2 regions of the Actinoalloteichus hoggarensis genome follow, and region 2 is predicted to be linked to the other one. Evidence: riboswitches for the same ligand, from Rfam matches in the RefSeq annotation. Region 2 holds a riboswitch; the other holds the start of a gene.
The links. A riboswitch is a leader RNA that binds a small molecule or an ion and turns the genes downstream of it on or off. The one in region 2 is predicted to bind S-adenosylmethionine.
Positions count from the first base shown of each region.

Region 1 (9,841 bases), 1.0 Mb from region 2:
CCACCTCGACGCAGGATCGGGCAACCCCGACGGGCTGCACTGGGGTTGGCAGGCCCACCAGGACGTGGGTGTCGCCGTGGCGGAGCTGCTGACCGCGACCGCCGGTCGTGACCGTGCCGTCCGGCTGGACGACGCCGTCGGCGCGCGGCCGATCGACGTCGCGTGCGCGCCTGATCACGGCGGCAGCCCGCCGACTGCTCAGCGAGCCCTGGGATAGGCCGCACCGTGACCGTGGCCGTCGTGACCGATTCCACCGCCTACCTGCCCGAGGGTTTCGCGGAGCGCAGGGGTGTGCGGGTGGTGCCGCTGCACGTGCTGGTGGATGGTCGATCGCTGCGGGACGGCGTGGACATGGGCGCGGCCGAGCTCGCCGCCGACCTGCGAGCACATCGCCAGGTGACGACCTCCCGCGCAACTCCCGTCGAGTTCGCCGCCGTCTATCGCGAACTGCTGCGCGACGGGGCGAAGGAGATCGTCTCCATCCATCTGTCCTCAGAACTCTCCGGAACCTGGGACGCGGCCTGGTTCGCGGCCGAGGAGGTCGGTTCCGATCGCGTGCAGGTGATCGACTCTCGGTCCACCGGGATGGGCCTCGGCTTCGCCGTCCTCGTGGCGGCCGACGCGGCACGGTCGGGCGCGACGGGCGGCGAGGTGGCACGCGTCGCCGAACGGACGGCCGCCCGCACGAGGACGTTCTTCTGCCTGGACACTCTGGAACACCTGCGGCGTGGTGGCCGCATCGGCACGGCCGCGGCGTTCGTGGGCACCGCGCTGGCCGTGCGTCCCCTGCTGCACGTCGACGACGGGCGGATCGTGCCGCTGGAGAAGGTTCGCACCTCGACGCGGGCGCTGAGCCGACTGGTCGATCACGTCGCCGAGGCGGCGGGGCCGGGGCAGACGGGTGTCGCCGTTCACCATCTCGACGCTCCGGAACGTGCCGTGGAGCTGGCGGCGAGGATCGAGGAACGGGTGCCCGGCTGTCGTGCGTGTCTGATCTCGGAACTCGGCGCGGTGGTGGGTGCGCATACCGGGCCGGGCGTGCTCGGCGCCGTCGTCCTCCCCGGTGGCCCCGACGGCGCGGGCTGATCCCAAGCCTTCGACATTACGCCCCGATCCCGCCGGCCTGACCGTGTGTGCGTGTCGCCCCGGCGAGTTGTCCACATCGCCTCGTCCATCCACATCTTGATCTTGTCGCCACTCCTGTCCGCCCCTCTGCTCCATACGGTGCGTCCATGGCTGTGACGACGATGGCACGCAGGCCGACCAGTGCCGCACCTCGACGACGACTCGATGTCATCGTCACGGGCGAAGACTGTGCGGACACCCCGGCGGACGGAGCGGCGGAGGGCCGGCCGGGTTCTTCCCGACCCGACGCGGCGCGACTCGGTGTGGTGCCGGCCCGCAGGCCGGTCACGGGCGGCAGACACCGCAGCGGCGCGGGCCCGCCGGGATTCGGCCCGGTCGCCCCGGTCGAGTCCCCTGCCGCACCGTCGAGACCGGGCAGGCTCGTCCGACGCTGGGTGCCCGCGGCCATCGGATCCGCCAGGCTCGACCCGGGCCGTTCGGGTGCGCTCGCGGTGGGGCTCGTCGCGGTGATCGCCGTGGCCGTCGTCCTGGTCGGGCTGTTGTGGCGGCCCACGTCGTCGGAGGAACGGCTGCCCGCCCTGCCCTTGGCCTCGGTCGACGACGCGACCGACGGCGGTGCCTCGCCGCAGGCGGCCGCGATCTCGACGAGCGCCACACCGGAGCCCGCCGAGCTCGTGGTGAGCGTGGTCGGCCGGGTGGGCGTTCCGGGGCTCGTCACGTTGACCGCGCCTGCCCGGGTGGCCGACGCGATCGAGGCGGCGGGCGGCGCACATCCCGATGCCGATCTCGACACGGTGAATCTCGCGCGCTCTCTGGCCGACGGCGAGCAGATCCATGTCGACGCGCCCCTACCGCCCGGAGCCGGAGCCGACGGCGGGGTGATCGGGGGTGCGGTGAGCGGCGGGGCCGCCCAGGTGTCGGCGGGGGCCGCCCCGCTCGATCTGAACACCGCATCGGCAGCTCAGCTCGACACGCTTCCCGGTGTTGGTCCCGTCACCGCACAGGCCATCATCGATTGGCGAGCCGCACACGGGGGCTTCTCCTCGGTGGAGGACCTCCGGGACGTCGACGGGATCGGTCCGACGCGCTATGAGCGACTCAAAGACCTGGTGCGGTCATGACGAAGTCGACTATGCGTCGGGATCTCCGCCTGGTGCCCTCTGCCGTAGCGGTCTGGGCAGTGACTCTGATCGGCGTGCACGTCGGCCATGCGGCTGCGTTCTGCTGTGGTGCTCTGGCTGTGCTGCTGATGCTCGGCAGTCTGCTGTGCGCGCGACGCGGGGTGCGGCTCGCAAGACGTATGACGGCGGGTGTCCTCGCGGCGGGTCTGCTCGCCGCCGCGGCGGCGACGGGTGTAGGAGTACGAGAGCGTCACGCGAGCACGCACCCGTTGCGGGAGGCGGCTGAGCATGGCGACGAGGCACGGGTTCGGATACGGCTCACCGATGACCCGGCACGGCTGGCGACCGCGGGCTACGGGAGCGACCCGGGCGACGGGAGACTGCTGCTGCGGGCTCGGCTGACGTCGATGGACGTCGACGGACAGCGGGACGAGACGAGTGGACGGCTGATCGCTCTCGCCGACGAGGCCGGTTGGTCCGAGCTTCTGCCGGGGCAGCGGGCGACGGCCGAGGGGACGTTGTCGCCGCCCCGTCCCGGTGACCTGACGGTGGCGGTGCTTCGGGTGCGTGGCCCGCCGCTCGACGTCGGGCCCGTCTCATGGTGGCAGCGTGCGGCCGACACGGTGCGAGACGGCCTGCGAACGGCGTCGGAGGTTCTGCATCCCGATCCGGCGGGCCTGCTGCCCGCCTTGGTGGTCGGTGACACCACGCGGCAGTCGCCTCAGGTGGAGGAGGAGTTCCAGGCGGCGGGGCTGACACATCTGACCGCCGTGTCCGGCGCCAACCTGGCGATCCTGTGCGGAGCGGTGCTGCTGGTCTGCCGGGCGGCGAGCCTGGGCCCGTTTCCGTCCACGGTGGCTGCGGCGGTGGCACTGGTCGGGTTCGTCATCCTCGCTCGTCCGGAGCCGAGCGTGCTCAGGGCGGCGGCGATGGGATCGGTGACCCTGCTCGCGCTGGTGCTGGGCAGGCAGCGTTGTGCGCTGCCCGCGTTGGCGGGCGCGGTGATCGGGCTCCTGCTGGTGTTGCCCGAGCTGGCGACACATCCGGGTTTCGCGCTGTCGGTCGCGGCGACGACGGGCCTGGTGCTGTTGGCGCCCGGGATGGCGGGGGCGATGCGCGATCGGGGTGTGCCGATCGGCATCGCCGAGGCGCTCGCGGTCGCGGTGGCGGCGCAGGTGGCCACGGCACCGCTGATCGCCGGGCTGTCCGGGGAGGTCAGTCTGATCTCGATCCTGGCGAATCTGTTGGCCGGGCCCGTGGTCGCGCCCGCGACGCTGTTGGGGGTGTTGGCTGCGCTGGCCTCGCCGTTTCACCTGGGCACCGCTGAGATGCTCGTGCGTCTGGCGGGGCCTGCGGTGTGGTGGCTCGTCGCGGTCGGCAGGCATGCCGCTGCCGTTCCCGCGGCACGGCTCGACTGGCCTGCCGGTGTGACAGGCGGGGTACTGCTCACGGTGGTCCTGCTGGCCCTGGTGGTGGCCGTGCGCTTCCGGCGGCTTCGTGTGCTGCTGGTGGCGACGGTGCTGTTGGCGGTCTTGTTCCTGTTGCCGGGCAGGTTCGTCTATTCGGGTTGGCCTCCGAAGGAGTGGACGGTGGTGGCCTGCGACGTCGGGCAGGGCGACGCCGTGGTGTTGGCCACGGGGGAACCCGGTCGTGCGGTGGTGGTGGATGTCGGACCGGACACCGGGGCGGTGCACGCTTGTCTTCGCGATCTGGGGGTGCGGTCCATCGCTCTGATCGTCCTGAGTCATCTCCATGCCGACCATGTGGGCGGGCTCACGTCGGCGTTGACCGGTCGGGACGTCGAGGCGATCGCGGTGGGCCCGGTCCGGGTGCCCGAATGGGCCCACGCGAAGGTGCTGGAGTCCGCCGCAGCGGCGGACGTGCCCGTCGTCGCGCTTGATGTCGGACGACGGCTGGCCTGGCCAGAGCTGCGGTTGGAGGTGCTGGGGCCGGTGAACCCCTCGTCGAGGGTCGATGAGGATTCGGGAACGGAGGTCAACGACCACTCTGTGGTGTTGCGGGCGACGACCCGGGCGGGCCGGGTGCTTCTGACGGGCGACATAGAGCTGGCCGGACAGGCGGAGCTGCTGCGATCGGGGGTGGATCTCGAGGCCGAGGTGCTCAAGGTTCCGCATCACGGATCGCGGTACACCGCTCCGAGATTTCTCGCGGCGGTTCGTCCGCGAACGGCGTTGATCAGTGTGGGAGGTGACAATCGCTACGGGCATCCGAGCACGATGGTGGTGGAGGAGCTGTCCGCGTTGGGCTCCGTGGTACTGCGTACCGATCAAGGCGGCGACGTCGCGGTGGCCGCTCGCGGCGGCGATCCGGTCGTCGTCCGACGGTCTCCGGGGAGCACGTCGTAGCTCGCCGGGCGCGGGCGCGGCGATCGGTGACCACTGGCGAGGCGAGCCTGTCGCGTCCTCTCCTGCCTGCGCGGACGGGCTGCGTCGGGCGGCGCCCCCGGCGTGGCCGGGGGGACGGCGCGCGGTCGCGGCCATACCGGCCACGACCGGGGGCCTCGATGCCCGTTCTCGGGGAGATCGGATGCTGCTCCTGCTCTGAGGAGCGGACCGGCCCTGGCGAGTCCCTCTGCGTTCGTGTGGCGAGAACGGATGACGTTCGTGGGTCGATGCTCGCGTGCCGAGGGGCGCAGGGACGGGCAGGCGCCGACGTTCGTGTCCGCCGCCCTCGGTCCACGGCTGTTCGGGCAGTCCTGCGTCCGCGTGCTTCGACGCCGAGCGACCCCGGCGACTCGGTGATCTCGAGGACGGACACGAGGCCGTGAGTCAGGTCAGGGCCGTCGGCGGCGCTGAAGCCGTCAGGAACAGCTGAGTCCGTGGGAGGGGCGCCACCCTGCGGCTGCTGTTCGACTTCGGCCGCCGGATCGACCGGGGTGCCGCACCGCTGTGGCGTGGCATCACGGTGTCTGCGCACGAGACCGCCCGCGCCTTGCAGCAAGCCGGGGGCATGGCCGCCGCCGACATCACTCGTCGGCAAGCCGATGTCGGAAGTCGGCAAGCCGATGTCGGAAAAGGAGACAGCCGAGTAGGCGGGGCGGGAGGGGAGGGGGAGGGGAGGGGAGGACAGCAGCGACACCCGATCATCCTGGCGTGGGCGTGGGCGTGGGCGTGGGCGTGGGCGTGGGCGTGGGCGTGGGCGTGGGCGTGGGCGTGGGCGTGGGCGTGGGCGTGGGCGTGGGCCTTCGATCACGCTCAATGGCCCGAAGTCTGTCGCCCGGGCCGCCCGCCGTCGGCCCTGACACGTCGTCTGTCCTGCGGCAGGGTTCGTCGTCGGAAGCGATCGAGTCGTGGCCGCGGAAGACCGCGTGCCACGTCGTCTGCCGCAGGCGGCGTCCCTCACCCGACCGAGTCGTCGCACCGAGCGACTTGCCGCGCCGGATCAACTGACTCGCCAGCTCGCTGCTGACCCGCCAGCTCGCTGCTGACCCGCCAATTGGAGCGTGACCGCTGACGTACCCAGATCGCCGGTGCCCTACGCCCTGTTCCTTGCCAACTGCCTGCGCCCTCTGCCCGCCTGCGCCGCCACGAGCCCTGCCCCGCATCCGACGCCCCGCGAGTGCTGGTAAGGCGGTGGAACGGCGTGTGCCTCGGTCAGTATCCGAGCGCCTCGTGCACTGCCTTCGAGGAGGGCGGCACCGTGGCCTTGGGGCCGACATGGTCCGCGACCGCGTCGAGTGTCTTGAGCCCGTCGCCGGTGATCAGGAGGACTGTCTCGGCCTCCGGGTCGAGCTTGCCCGCCTCGACGAGCTTCTTCGTCGTGGCCACGGTCACGCCGCCCGCGGTCTCGGTGAAGACGCCCTCGGTCCGGGCCAACAGGCGAATGCCTGCCACCACCTCGTCATCACTGACGTCGTCGATCGCTCCGCCCGTTCGTCGCACCGCGTCCAGTACGTACGGGCCGTCAGCAGGCGCCCCGATCGCCAACGAGCGAGCGATCGTGTCCGGCCGCACGGGGTGCACCACATCGCCGCCCGATCGAAACGCGGTCGACACGGGGGAGCAGCCGGTCGCCTGAGCACCGAAGACGCGGTATGGCGTCGGCTCGACCAGACCCAGCGTGCCCAGTTCCTGGAAGCCCTTGTCGACCTTGGTGAGCTGCGCCCCTGAGGCGATCGGCACGACGATCTGTTCGGGCAGGCGCCAACCGAGCTGCTCGGCGACCTCGAAGGCGAGTGTCTTCGACCCCTCGGCGTAATACGGCCGCACGTTGACGTTGACGAACGCCCAGTCCTCGTGTTCGGCGGCCAGCTCGGTGGCCAGGCGGTTCACGTCATCGTAGTTGCCGTCCACGGCGATGAGCGCCCCGTCGTAGACGGCGGTGGTCAGCACCTTCGCCCGTTCCAGCGAGGAGGGGATCAGCACGACCGAGCGCCAGCCGGCTCGGGCCGCCGCCGCGGCGACGGCGTTGGCGAGGTTGCCGGTGGAGGGGCAGGCCAACACCGTGAAGCCCAGCTGCCGGGCGGCCGCCAGGGCCACGGCGACCACACGGTCCTTGAACGAATGGGTGGGGTTGCCGGTGTCGTCCTTGACCCACAGGTTCTTCAGCCCCAGTTCGGCACCGAGGCGGTCCGCGCGAATCAGGCGGGTCAGGCCGGGCTGGGTGTTGGCATGGTCGTCGACGTCGGCGGGGACGGGAAGCAGTCCGCGATACCGCCAGATGGAACGAGGACCGGCCTCGATGTCCTCACGGCGAATCGTGCCGAACTCATAGGCCACCTCCAGCGGACCGAAGCACTCGGCGCAGGCGAACTCGGCGGCCAACGGAGTCCGATTGCCGCATTCCCGACAGGACAGGGCGGCGGCGGGACCGAGATCCAGCGTGGCATTCGTGCGCAGGGTCGTCGTCATGGCGAGGCCTCTCCTCATCTTTCCCGCGGTGCGGGCCGGAATTGGCACCGTGATCGTCGAATGCCACAGGACGTGGTCGCGCTTCGACGCCGGTTGCCGGGGTTTCGCAGGGCCGGACCCTCTACCCCTCTGGATGAAGTGTTCAGTTGTGTCGCCAACCCTAGGGCATCGAAACGGGTCCGAACCAGCCTCGGTCCGAGGAGTGGGACCGGTCAGGGCGGCGACTCGGTGCCCCCGGTGTGGAACCGTGGCGACGTGCGCGGAGAAGGACGCCGTGCACTGCGGCGACGGGCACACGAGCCGGTCCAGGCGGACTGCTCGCGGGCGAGCTCCGGGCGAGGACGGCCGTGATCAGCGATCCCGGGTTCGTCGGCCGGGGAGCGGACGCCCGGGAGAACGGACACACGGCGAAAGGCGTGGATGGCCGTTCCGCCTGCTCGGGTTCTTGCCGCAGGCTCGAGACCGGTCCGGCGAATCCACAGCCTGTGAGCCTCAGCAGCGGCTGGATGCGGCTCCGGGAGGGTCGGTCGGTGACCCGTGCCAGGATGAACGGGTGAACACGCGAGTCGCCCAGCCTGCTCCGGTTCAGCTCGTCCTCGGCGAGGAGGAGCTGCTCGTCGAGCGTGCGGTGCGGGCGGCGTCCGAGGCAGCCAAGCAGACCGATCCGATGACCGAGACGGTGCGGGTCAAGGCTGCCGAGCTGACCCTTCCCCGGTTCACGGAGCTGGTGAGCCCGTCGCTGTTCGGGGAGGGTCGGGTGGTCGTCGTGGACGCGGCACAGGACACCGGCCAGGAGCTCGCGGAGGCGATGATCGCGTATCGCCCGCAGCCCGAGGACGGGATCGTGCTGGTGATCGTCCATTCAGGCGGCGGCCGCGCCAAGGCGGCGAAGCAGCTTCCTGCCACCCTGCGGAAGGCGGGCGTGGCCGTCCAGGAGTGCGGCAAGATCACCAGGGCGGCCGAGCGGGAGGGTTTCGTCCGCAACGAGGTCCGTCAGGCAGGCGGGCGTATCGATCCCGGCGGCGTCTCCGCGCTGGTCGAGACGATCGGATCCGATCTTCGGGAGCTTGCCGCGGCCGCCACCCAGCTCGTCGCCGACACCGAGGGACCGATCGATGAGGCGACGGTGCGTCGGTACCACCGTGGCCGGGCCGAGGTGACGGGGTTCGCGGTGGCGGAGAAGGCCGTGACCGGGGATCGAGCAGGTGCGCTGGAAGCACTGCGGTGGGCGTTGGCGCTGGGCGTGCCCGCCGTCCTCGTCGCCGACGCCTTGGCCGACGCCGTGCGCAGCATCGCGTTGGTACGCGGAGCCCGCAACGGAGACCCGTTCCAACTCGCGGGGGAGCTGGGCATGCCTCCGTGGAAGATCAAGAAGGTGCGTACCCAGGTTCGCGGCTGGGAGGAGTCCGGGCTCGCCGAGGCGATGCGCCTGGTCGCTCGGCTCAACGGGGAGGTCAAAGGGCAGGCGGCCGACGCGAGCTATGCACTGGAGCGTGCGGTGTTCGGCATCATCGAGGCGCGGGCCCGCCACTGACCTGCCAGGCTGGGCGCCGCCATCGGCGAGTGGGCCGGAGTCGGAGGGCGTGCCGATGCCGTGCGGCGACGGGACCCGCGTGGCCGCTTGCACGGACCCGGCGGTTCTTCATCAGGGCAGGCAGGTCGCCGGAAGCGATCGCCGGATCGGGATGGCACCGCTGATCAAGGTGATTACGCGGTGCCCGACCTGCGGTGGTGTCGTGAGGAGATGCGCTGCCGGGTGCGAGCGGCCTCGGCCGAACCGGCGGTGCGGCGGGAGGGTGCGGTGCCGTCGTTCCTGTCGCGCCCCAGCCGGCGGCGACCCGTCCGGTCAGCGCTGTCGGACGGACTCGGCGGACGTCGGCCACCACGAACGCGGGCGTGACCGACCTGTCATCGCGAGACGCTTCCGGACTCGGGCTGTGGCCCTCGGCGGATACCGCCGGGACCGTGCGCCGCGGGATGGGGCCCGTGGATGCCCGCATTCGTGATCTTCTTCGCGAGATCGGCGGCAGCTCGTTCAGCGGCGCTCGGGACGACTCTCCTCCGAACGCATGACGGGTGTCCCGTCCGGGTGAGCTGTGGCACGGCTTCGGCGCCGACTCGCCGAGGACATGGGAGGGAGCGGCTGGCATCTCGGCGTCGCACGGGATCATGCGAGCCAGCCGACGAGGCGCGGATCGCCCGGGCGGGAACCTGTTCGTGGTCGAGGGCGGACCGTGCATGGTAAGCCAGGCCGGATGCGAAAAGGGCGTCTCGGCTATCCCGAGACGCCCTTTCCGCTGATGCGTGACACCGCTCCGTGTCGGTTCCGGAGGGCCACGATGGCTCGTCACATCGGCTGCTCACCGTGACAGCTCGTCGGGTCGTCGATCATCCGGACACCGTGCGGGCCGAGGCCCTTTCGGGTCGGCTCAGAGCTTGTTCGCGCGCTGCGCGATGGCCGACTTCTTGTTCGCGGCCTGGTTGGCGTGGATGACGCCCTTGCTGGCAGCCTTGTCCAGCTTGCGGCAGGCCTCGCGGCTCAGCGCGATGGCCTTGTCCTTCTCACCGGCGTCGGCGGCCTCGCGGAACTTGCGGATCGCGGTCTTGACCGAGGACTTCACCGACTTGTTCCGCAGCCGGGCCTTCTCGTTGGTCCTGATCCGCTTGACCTGTGACTTGATGTTCGCCACGCGACAACCCCTCGGTCTCGATGTGTGTTCTGTCGTGCCGCGTTCTCTGTGGCGCCGCCTGCCGGATCGACGA
Region 1 is NZ_CP022521.1:1,748,338-1,758,178, forward strand. Features, by position in the region: gene octT (diglucosylglycerate octanoyltransferase) at 1-217, shown strand, start outside; gene AHOG_RS07800 (DegV family protein) at 226-1,086, shown strand; gene AHOG_RS07805 (ComEA family DNA-binding protein) at 1,233-2,207, shown strand; gene AHOG_RS07810 (ComEC/Rec2 family competence protein) at 2,204-4,573, shown strand; gene thrC (threonine synthase) at 5,822-7,078, opposite strand; SAM riboswitch class I at 7,090-7,218, opposite strand; gene holA (DNA polymerase III subunit delta) at 7,632-8,612, shown strand; gene rpsT (30S ribosomal protein S20) at 9,508-9,768, opposite strand.
Region 1: another riboswitch for S-adenosylmethionine. It lies ahead of thrC (threonine synthase); the one in region 2 lies ahead of AHOG_RS03405 (methionine ABC transporter ATP-binding protein).

Region 2 (9,841 bases):
TTCATGTAGTGGAGCAGGAGATGTTCGCCGTCTTCGCCGAACACCAGATCGAATTTCCCAGTAGGGCGACGTTGGAGCTGCCGATCGACATGACCTTGGACTACACCGACCCCGAGAACGCTCGCGTCTATCACGCCCTCTTCTCCGACGAGGACTTCGTCCCGTGGGAGTTCTCGCCGCTGTATCCGGAACTCTCCCGGCGATGGATCGGCGATGGTGCCGATTCCGAACGATCCGGGTGGCAGGAGAATGAGTGAGGACGAGATGGTCGAATTCATCACCAGCGCCTATGGCGGCGATCTGGCCTGTCCCGACTTCTCCTTCGTTCGCGCGCAGCTGGCGGCGCGGCCCTACGATTCCGCCATCGAGCGGATTCGTGCCTTGGACGCCCTGGAGGTTGCTGAATCGATCGATCTGAACTATGAGGTCTGCTTCGGTTATGAGATGGTCGGTGAAACTTCGATCTGGGTTCTGGAGATCTCCATGGTCGCCCCCCTCGCCGTTCTCGCGCGGGCAGGCGGCGGCTACTGGCATCAGTTGATCTACCCGTCCGGCGAAGGCCTCACCTCCGTCGAGGAAGCCGTCTTCGATATCCTCGGTGCGCAAGGCATAGAGTTCCCTTCCCGTGAGCAACTCGAACAACCGTTGGATATGTCGCTGGCCTTCACCGACCCGGAGAACGTCCGCGTCTATCACGCGCTGTTCTCCGACGAGGACTTCCTTCCGTGGCAGTTCTCCCCGTTGTATCCGGAACTCTCGCGGTCGGAGTGACCGAAGCCGCCGGACCGGCGGCCCGCCCGGTGACCAAAGGGGCGTCCGGTCCGTGTTCGGCGTCTCGTCGAAGGATCGCGGGTTCCGGTCACGCCCGCAGCCGGAACCCTGGCGGATCGCGAAAGTAGTCCGCGATCCGCCAGAACACGGGAACGAGTGACGAGAAGCCGACGTCCTTTCGATCACCACGACTCGATGAGCGGCTCGGCATGCTCGCGTCGGCTCCACTCCCGTGCAATGCGCGCGATGCGCTCCGGCGCGGCCATTCCGTGCACCGTCGCCACCCTGCCGTCGCGGATCTCCAGGATCATCGCCGCCAGCACCCGGTCGTCGACCGTGACGATCATCGCCGGCGAACCGTTGACCACGGCGGTGTGGACGGCCGGGGAGCCGCCTGCCATCCGCCGCTTCGCCGGGGTCGGCTTCAGTCCCGCGCGCAGGACCGCGGCGATCTGTTCGGGATCGGAGAACCGCTTCAGCCCCGTTCCCCAGCCCGCCCCGTCGATGATCGCGGTCGCGTCGTCGGTCAGCAGTTCCACCAGCCGTTCGGTGCGACCCGAGGACGCGGCGTCGAGGAACGCCCCGACGATTCGGCGCGCGGCGGCGGCGTCGACCGCGCCGACGTCCCGTCGGGCGGTGACATGACGTCGGGCCCGGTGGGCGTGCTGCTGGCTTGCGGACACCGTGATGTCGAGGAGGTCGGCGATCTCGGCATGGCTGTAGGAGAAGGCCTCCCGCAGCACGAAGACGGCACGTTCGATCGGTGTCAGCCGCTCCAGCAGCGTCAACACCGCCAGCGTCACCGATTCCCGCTGCTCGACGGTCTCGGCCGGGCCGAGCATCGGATCACCGTCGAGAAGCGGCTCGGGCATCCAGTCGCCGACCACGCGCTCACGCCGTGTCTTCGCCGAGCGCAGCCGATCGAGGGACAGGTTGGTGACCACCTTGGTCAGCCACGCCTCGGGGATCTCGATGCGCGTCTGGTCGGCGGCCTGCCAGCGCAGGAAGGCGTCCTGCACGGTGTCCTCGGCGTCGGTGGCCGAGCCGAGCAGCCGGTACGCGAGCGAGGCCAGCCGGGAACGGCTGGCCTCGAAACACTCCACTCCGGTGGCCTTCATCAGGGCGACCCCACGTGTCGACGATGGTCGGCGGCACGGGCGGACCCGGCATCGGCGGCCAGGCGGTGTCTGCGCGCCGGGAGCCCGTTCGTCGGGTTGCTCGACGTCACCATGACGCCCTTGAGCACGGCGTTCTTGAAGCGGGCCGCCCCACGGCCGCGCACCGACCAGGACTTCGCCTGCGCGTCGCCGTCGACGACCTGGAAGATCCCGTCCTTCTGTCCGAGGCTGAGGCAGTTGCCGAAGTACCCCAGCGGAACCTTCGTGATCGAGCGGCCGGTCAGATCCCCGATGATCGCGGCGGTCGCCTGCCTGGCGGTGAAGCCCGCCGACGCGCAGGACATCGGCAGCGGGCGACCGTTCCTGTCGACGGCGTGGACACTGTCGCCCGCGGCGTAGACGTCCGGGTGCGAGACCGACCGCATCATGCGATCGACGGTGATCCGGCCGTCGTCCTCGACGGTGAGGCCGCCTGCGGCGGCGATGGGGTGGACGCTGAAGCCCGCGGCCCACACGGTCGCGTCGGAGGACAGGACGGTGCCGTTCGCGGCGACCGCTCCCGTCGCCGAGACCTGGTCGACGGTGGTGTGCTCGTGAACGGTGATGTGGAGGCGTTCGAAGGCTCGCAGCAGGTGACGCCGCGCCTTCTCGCTCAGCCAGCCTCCCAGCTCGCCGCTGGTCGCGAGGGTGATGCCCAGCCCCGGCCGCGACTCGGCGATCTCGGTGGCGACCTCGATCGCGGTGAGGTTGCCGCCCACGACCAGCACCTCCCCGGTCTCGCCCAGTTCGTCCAGTCGCCGACGCAGTCGCCGCGCCGCGTGTCCCTCGGCGACATGGAAGGCATGCTCGTCGACGCCGGGAACGCCGTGGTCGGCGACGGTGCTGCCGAGCGAGTAGACGAGGGTGTCGTAGCCGAGCTGGTCGGTGCCCTCGTCGTCGGTCACGGAGACGGTCCGCCGCTCGGCGTCCATGGCGGTGACGTGTGCCAGGCGCAGCCGGACGCCGGTGTCGGCGAACAGCTCCGCCAGCTCGTGTCGACGGGGATCCAGGCCTGCGGCGAGCTGATGCAGGCGCATCCGCTCGACGAAGTCGGGTTCGGCGTTGACGGCGGTGATCTCGACGTCGTCGGGGTGCAGCCGGCGGGCGAGGGCCCCGGCGGCGAAGACTCCGGCGTATCCGGCTCCCAGGACGATGATGCGATGTCGCATGGCTCGTACTCCCGTCTGTCTGGACGCCCTTAGAACGGGGCGGCAGCCGGATCCCTGACAGAACGGTGACGTGATCTGGCTCACTATCCGGTGGCGGTGTCTCCGGCCTGGGGCCCGGGGATGTCGTGTTCCAGGCGATGCCGCAGGCCGCCGGCAGCCAACCGCCGGGCACCAACCGCCGGCCGCCAACCGCCGGCCGCCAACCGCCGGTCATCGGCCGCAGGCAGGCGGCTGGGAGGGACGCCGGTGGAGATCGCGACGCGACGTCGGCAGCGTGAGGCGGGCCCGGCGGCCGTCGTGACCACGCCGCCCCGGCCGGTCGAGAAGAGCAGGCATCCTCGGCCTGCCACGTCTCCGCCGTGCCGGGAACCTTGCCGGTGGGAGGTGCGCCGTCCGCGTCGTCGGCGGGACCGTCCTCGGCTCGGTCGTCCCGAAGCGACTCCGCCGGTCCTCGGCGCTGCTGCCTGCGCGGACTCCGTCGAGCCCGCCGCCGCCGAAGCGTCGGCCTGCGGCCGTCGCGCGCCTGGCATGGCCGCGCGTTCGGCGTCGACGTGACCACTCGGCGCCCTCGAAGACCGCCCCGTGTCCTTCGCCACGCCCGGCGCGTCGGCTCGTGCCTGGAGCCCATGTCGTGCCGCCGCGTCCGTTGGGCGAAACGGGTGTCGTCGCCCAGGTGTGGCCTGAATCTACTTGCGCGGGAACTCGCTTGTCGGTTTTACTCTGTGAGACCGACCATCCTGAGCGGCTGAGAGACCTGGCTCGACGACGCCGCAGCAACCACCCACCCGTTGGGCAGGTGCTAACGCCAGGACCGATGGAGTCGTAGTGTTAGTTCAGTTCATGCTCACGCGCCGACGTGTGGTCGACCAGTGTCGTCGAACCGCTTCCGGCTGTCGGGTCCACCTCGCTGCATCCCGAGACTGACCCCCGGTAGTCATCGCCCCCCTTTCTCACCGCCCCCTCGTCGGGGGCGGTCTCAGCGTGCCGCCCGTGAGCGGCCCGGCGTCGTGGAGCAGAGATGATCACTGTCGAGAAGCTGACCAAGACCTTCCCCGGCAAGAAGGGCGTCGTGCACGCCCTGGACGGGGTGACCCTGTCCGTCCCGGAGAGCACCGTCTGCGGCGTCGTCGGGCCCAGTGGCGCGGGCAAGTCCACGCTGGCCCGCTGCATCGCGCTGCTGGAGCAGCCCGACAGCGGTTCGATCACCGTGGAGGGCACCGACCTGGTGTCGCTGCGGGGCCGTGACCTGCGGGCCGCCCGCCGCCGCATCGGTGTGGTGCCGCAGGGCGACTCGCTGCTGCGGCAGCGCACCGCGGCGGGCAACGTGGCCCTGCCGTTAGAGAGCGCGGGCGTCAGCCCGGCGGCCCGCCGGACGCGGGTCGTGGAGCTGTTGGACCTGGTCGGACTCACCGACAAGGCGGGCAGCTACCCGGACCAGCTCTCCGGCGGACAGCGTCAGCGGGTGGCGGTGGCCAGGGCGCTGGCCGCCCGGCCGTCCGTGCTGCTCGCCGACGAGCCGACCTCCGCACTCGACCCGGAGACCACCGGATCGGTGCTCACCGTGCTGGACCGCGTGCGAGCCGAACTCGGCGTCACCGTGCTCGTGGTCACCCACGACATGGCCGTCGTCCGCCGGATCTGCGACGACGTCGCGGTGCTGGCCGACGGGCAGATCGTGGAACACGGCAAGGTGCTTGACCTGCTCACCGTGCCCGGCAGCAGGATCACCGCCTCGCTGCTGCCCGAGATCGACCAGGCCGCCGGCCTGGCCGGCAGCGCGGCGCGGGCCGACGTCGTCGCCGAGGTGGTACTCGTCGGCTTCGCGGCCGTCGGGGCGCTGCTGCCGGAGGCGGCGAATCGCTTCAACGTCGAGCTGGCCATTCTCGGCGGCGGGTTGACGCGGCTCGGCGACACCCCGGTGGCGCGGTTCCGCATCGGTCTGACCGGCGACCGGGCCGAGGCCGCGCTGGCCTGGCTCGGCGACCACGAGGCGACGATCCGTCGCGCCCCACAAGAGATTCCAGGAGTAGCCGCGTGAGAGAACCGACCCCGTGGGATCGGGTCTTCGACCTGGTGTCAGCCGCCACCGGAGACACGATCTACATGGTCGGCATCGCCACGATCCTCGCCGCGCTCGGCGGCATCCCGCTCGGGGTGCTGCTGCACATCACCTCGCCGACGGGCCTGAGCCCGCGGCCGGTGCTGCACCGGGTGCTGGGCGTGGTGGTGGACATCGGCCGTTCGCTGCCCTTCGTGGTGCTGCTGGTCCTGCTGGGGTCGGTCACCCGGACGCTGGTCGGGACGACGATCGGGCCGACGGCGGTGATCGTCCCCCTCACGGTCGGCGCGATCCCGTTCGTCGGCAGGCTCGTCCAGGCGGCGTTGCGGGAGGTGAACGCCTCGGTCGTGGAGGCGGCGATCACCACGGGTGCGAGTCGGACCCGCATGGTGCGCAGCGTCCTGCTGCGGGAGGCCGGCCCGGCGCTGGTGGCGGCGATCGGCGTCACGGCGGTGACGCTGATCGGCTACTCGGCGATGGCGGGCGTGATCGGCGGCGGCGGGCTCGGCGACGTGGCCATCCGCTTCGGTTATCAGCGCAACGACACCCGAATGCTGTGGGCGTCGGTCGTGGCGCTCGGCGCGCTCGCCTGGTTCACCCAGCTGCTCTTCGACCGGCTCGCGCGGGCCATCGACCGGCGGCGGTCGGCGCTGAAGATCTGACGCCGAACCGGGGCTGACGCTCACCGGGGCGGCCCGGCCCCTCTCGATCGACATCCGACGTCGACGCCGGTCAGTGAGCCGTCGGGTCTGTCCACAGTGGACTCATGACGACCGCGTGACCGACCGCGTGCGACGACGACAGACCTCGAAACACCGAAGAAGTTCCGCAGAACGGAGACATCGCCATGCGCACCACCCGTCGACTCAGAGACGTGACCGTCCTGCTCGCCGCCTCGGCTGCCGTCCTGGCGGGCTGCGGAAGCGAGGACGCCTCGACGACCGACGAGGCCGCCTCGACCGACGGCCCGCTGCGGGTCGGCGTCAGCCCCGTGCCGCACGGCGAGATCCTCGAGTTCATCGACCAGGAGCTGGCCGCCGACGCCGGGCTGGAGCTGGAGGTCGTCCCCTTCAACGACTACGTGCAGCCCAACACCGCGTTGCAGGACGGGTCGCTGGAGGCCAACTACTTCCAGACCATCCCGTACCTGGAGAACTTCGAGATCGAGCACGGCGGCGAGTACGAGTGGATCGAGGCCGTGCACCTCGAACCGCTGGGCCTGTACTCGGAGAGCGTCGAGTCCGTCGACGACCTGCCGGACGGCGCCACGATCGGCGTGTCCAACGACCCGGCCAACCTCAACCGCGGCCTTCAGCTCCTCGCCGACAACGGGCTGATCACCCTGCGCGAGGGGACCGAGGGGCAGGCCACCGAGGCCGACGTCGAGGACAACCCGAGGAACTTCGAGTTCGCCCCGCTGGAGGCCGCGCAGCTCGCGGTGAGCCTCCAGGACACCGACGCCTCCGTGATCAACGGCAACTACGCCATCGACGCGGGCCTGAGCCCGGCCGACGACTCGATCCTGTTGGAGGAGGCGGAGGGCAACCCCAACGCCAACGGCGTCGTGACCACGCCCGCGCTGGCCGACGACCCCAGGATCGCGACGCTCGTCGAGCTGCTGACCTCCGACGACGTCCGCCAGTTCATCGAGGAGAACTACGACGGCGGCGTGCTGCCGTCGTTCTAGAACACACGCGTGACGAGGCGAGGGCGGGGTGGACATCGGTCCGCCCCGCCCTCTCGCGTCGGAGGGGCGGGGCCGGGTGCGGCTGTGTCCGATCTCATGCCGTGGCGGCTCCGTCCGCGACTCTCCTGACCTGTCGTCCGTGTCGGTCCGTGTCTGTCTCACACGATCGGACCGCGAGATCGCACCGCCGTGTACAACGGTCGGTGTCCGGTCGATGACGTCGGGTGATCATCGGCGGTGGACCGAACACATCACCCGGAACCGCCCGTAGGCTGCAGGGGTGCTCGCAGTCGTGCCACCCCCGATTACGGTTCGCGCCCCGGCCAAGGTCAATCTGCACCTCGGTGTCGGCGACCTGCGTGACGACGGCTACCACGACCTGGTCACCGTGTTCCAGGCTCTGTCGCTGACCGACGAGGTCACCGTCGCCGTCGCCGACGAGCCCGGCGTGGAGGTATACGGCGAGGGTGCCGACGCGGTTCCGACCGGCCCGTCGAACCTGGTATGGCGTGCGGTGCAGGCCCTCGCCCGCCACGTGGGACGCGACCCGGACGAGCCGAAGGTCCGCGTGGTGATCAACAAGGGCATCCCGGTGGCGGGCGGCATGGCGGGCGGCAGCGCCGACGCCGCGGCCACGCTCGTCGGCCTCGCCTCGCTCTGGCGGCTCGACATCGGCCGGGACGAACTCGGCGACGTGGCGGCGACCATCGGCAGCGACGTCCCCTTCTGCCTGCACGGCGGCAACGCCCTGGGCACCGGGCGAGGCGAACGACTCGTGCCCGTGCTGTCCCGGCACTCCTTCCACTGGGTGCTGGCGTTGGCCAGGCGCGGCCTGTCGACGCCGACGGTCTTCCAGGAGATGGACCGGATTCGCAGCGAGGGTCGGCCGCCCCGCATCGGGACCGTCGAACCCGTGCTGGAGGCACTGGCCTCCGGCGACCCGCGCCAGCTCGCCCTGCTCCTCGGCAACGATCTCCAGGCCGCCGCCGTCTCGCTGCGGCCGACACTGCGTCGCACCCTGCGTGCGGGCGTCGACGCGGGTGCGCTGGCCGGCATCGTCTCCGGTTCCGGTCCGACCTGCGCCTTCCTCTGCGAGAGCGCGGCCTCGGCGGTGCAGGTCGCCGCCGAACTGTCCGGGGCGGGCGTGTGCCGCACGGTGCGCGTGGCCCAGGGACCGGTCCCCGGAGCGAAGACCGTCCAACGCGAGGAACAGCCGCGGCCCGCTCCGCCCCCGGTACACGCATGACGGGGAGGCATCGCGCGCCGTCACCAGCGCAGCCCCGCAGGCACCTCGTGCTCGTCCACTCGGAGCGAGACGCACAGCGGCAGGACGACCAACAGGGCGGCGCTGAGGAAGAACGGCGCCTGAACGCCGAGTCCGCCCGCCACCGCGCCCCCGACCAGGGCGCCCGCCCCCGTGGCCACCAGGCCGCCCAGCCGATCGACGCTCGTGATCCTGCCGAGCAGCGCGTTCGGTCCGATGATCTGCCGTACCGACGTCGCCACGATCGTCCAGACCATGAACATGGCGTTCCCCGCGGACACCACCACGAAGGCGGGCACCAGCGAGGACGTCACAGCCTGTAGCACGTACATGACCCCGATGAGCAGGGGCGCGGCCCGAATGATGAGGCGACGGCTCACCCGACCGTCCAGCCGCACGGCGAGGAAGCTGCCCACGAACGCGCCGACCGCCTCGCCGACGAGCAGCAGCCCGTAGCCCACGGCGTCGAGCCCGAGCCATCGCGTGGCGAACAGCACGAACACGCTGGTGATCATCCCGACGCAGAAGCTGATGATGGCGCCGATGATCGTCATCGACCGCAGCAGACGATGACGCAGCACGTGGTGCACACCGATCCGCAGATCGGCGGTCACACTGTTCGGGATCTCGGCCCTGGCGTCCGCGTGGTGGCCGGCGGGCGCCGCGACCACCCGGACCCAGATCAGCAGCGCCGCCGACACCACGAAGGTGCCCGCGTTGACGAAGAACGGCAGCGCGTGATCGATCGCGAACAGCACGCCCCCCAGCGCCGGGCCGACGAAGGCGACACCCAGCGTCCACGAGGACATCAGCAGACTGTTGGCCCGGTTCAACGCCGAGCTGGGCACCACCTGCGGCAGTACGGCCTGCGAGGCGCTGTCGAACACCGTCTGGGTCGTGCCGAGCACGATCGCCACCACGTACAGCGGCCATAACGCGGCGAGGTCGTCGGCCACCAGCAGGGCGAACCCGAGGATCGCCGCCGCCCGCACCAGGTCGCTGGAGACCATCAACGCTCGACGTCGCATCCGGTCCGCCGCGACCCCGGACCACAGGATGACCAGTGCCGCGGGCAGCACCGTCGCGACCTTCAGCGCGGCGACGGCCTTCTCATCGGCGGTCAGCGCGACCGCGAGCAGCGCGATGGCGGGCAGGTAGAGGCCGGTGCCCAGCGCGGAGATGCCCGTCGCCGCGAGCAACGCCAGAAAACTGCGGCTCCTCGTGAGCGGAGGGTCTGCGAAATCGGCACCGCTGCTGGTCACTGACTCGACTTTCGTGAAGACAGGGGGCGGTGCCCCGCGGTGCCCCGTCTGCGAGCTTCGTCGTCGTCCGTGTCACGGAGACCGGGGCGGCGACCGAGACGAATCAGGGGATGGAGCGGGACCGGCACGGCGCGATCCGGGCGGCGGCCGAGGGGAGCCGGGTGTCCCGTCGTCGGCCGATCGATTCAAGGGACGTCGGAATGAGGGAGGGTCCGTGAGGTGAGCGGGCTCGGCGCCGTGCCACGACCCCGGTGTCGCCCTCGGGTGCCGAGACACCGGCGCCAAGCTGCTGACATTACGGAGCACCTCACACCGGTGACAAGGGCCGAGACGGGCTAGCGCGGTGCGCCCTTCGGTCCAACAAGGCCGATTCACCTGCGGTGTTCTTCGAGCGCGGACGTCCGCGACCCGGCCGCCCTTGACCTCCAGTCGACTGGAGGTCGCAGCCTTCTCGCCGTGACAGATCCCGCCG
Region 2 is NZ_CP022521.1:718,353-728,193, forward strand. Features, by position in the region: gene AHOG_RS03385 (hypothetical protein) at 1-257, shown strand, start outside; gene AHOG_RS03390 (hypothetical protein) at 250-771, shown strand; gene AHOG_RS03395 (sigma-70 family RNA polymerase sigma factor) at 954-1,889, opposite strand; gene AHOG_RS03400 (NAD(P)/FAD-dependent oxidoreductase) at 1,889-3,097, opposite strand; SAM riboswitch class I at 3,827-3,918, shown strand; gene AHOG_RS03405 (methionine ABC transporter ATP-binding protein) at 4,116-5,135, shown strand; gene AHOG_RS03410 (methionine ABC transporter permease) at 5,132-5,818, shown strand; gene AHOG_RS03415 (MetQ/NlpA family ABC transporter substrate-binding protein) at 6,004-6,843, shown strand; gene AHOG_RS03420 (4-(cytidine 5'-diphospho)-2-C-methyl-D-erythritol kinase) at 7,124-8,089, shown strand; gene AHOG_RS03425 (MFS transporter) at 8,110-9,369, opposite strand; gene AHOG_RS03435 (MFS transporter) at 9,826-9,841, shown strand, end outside.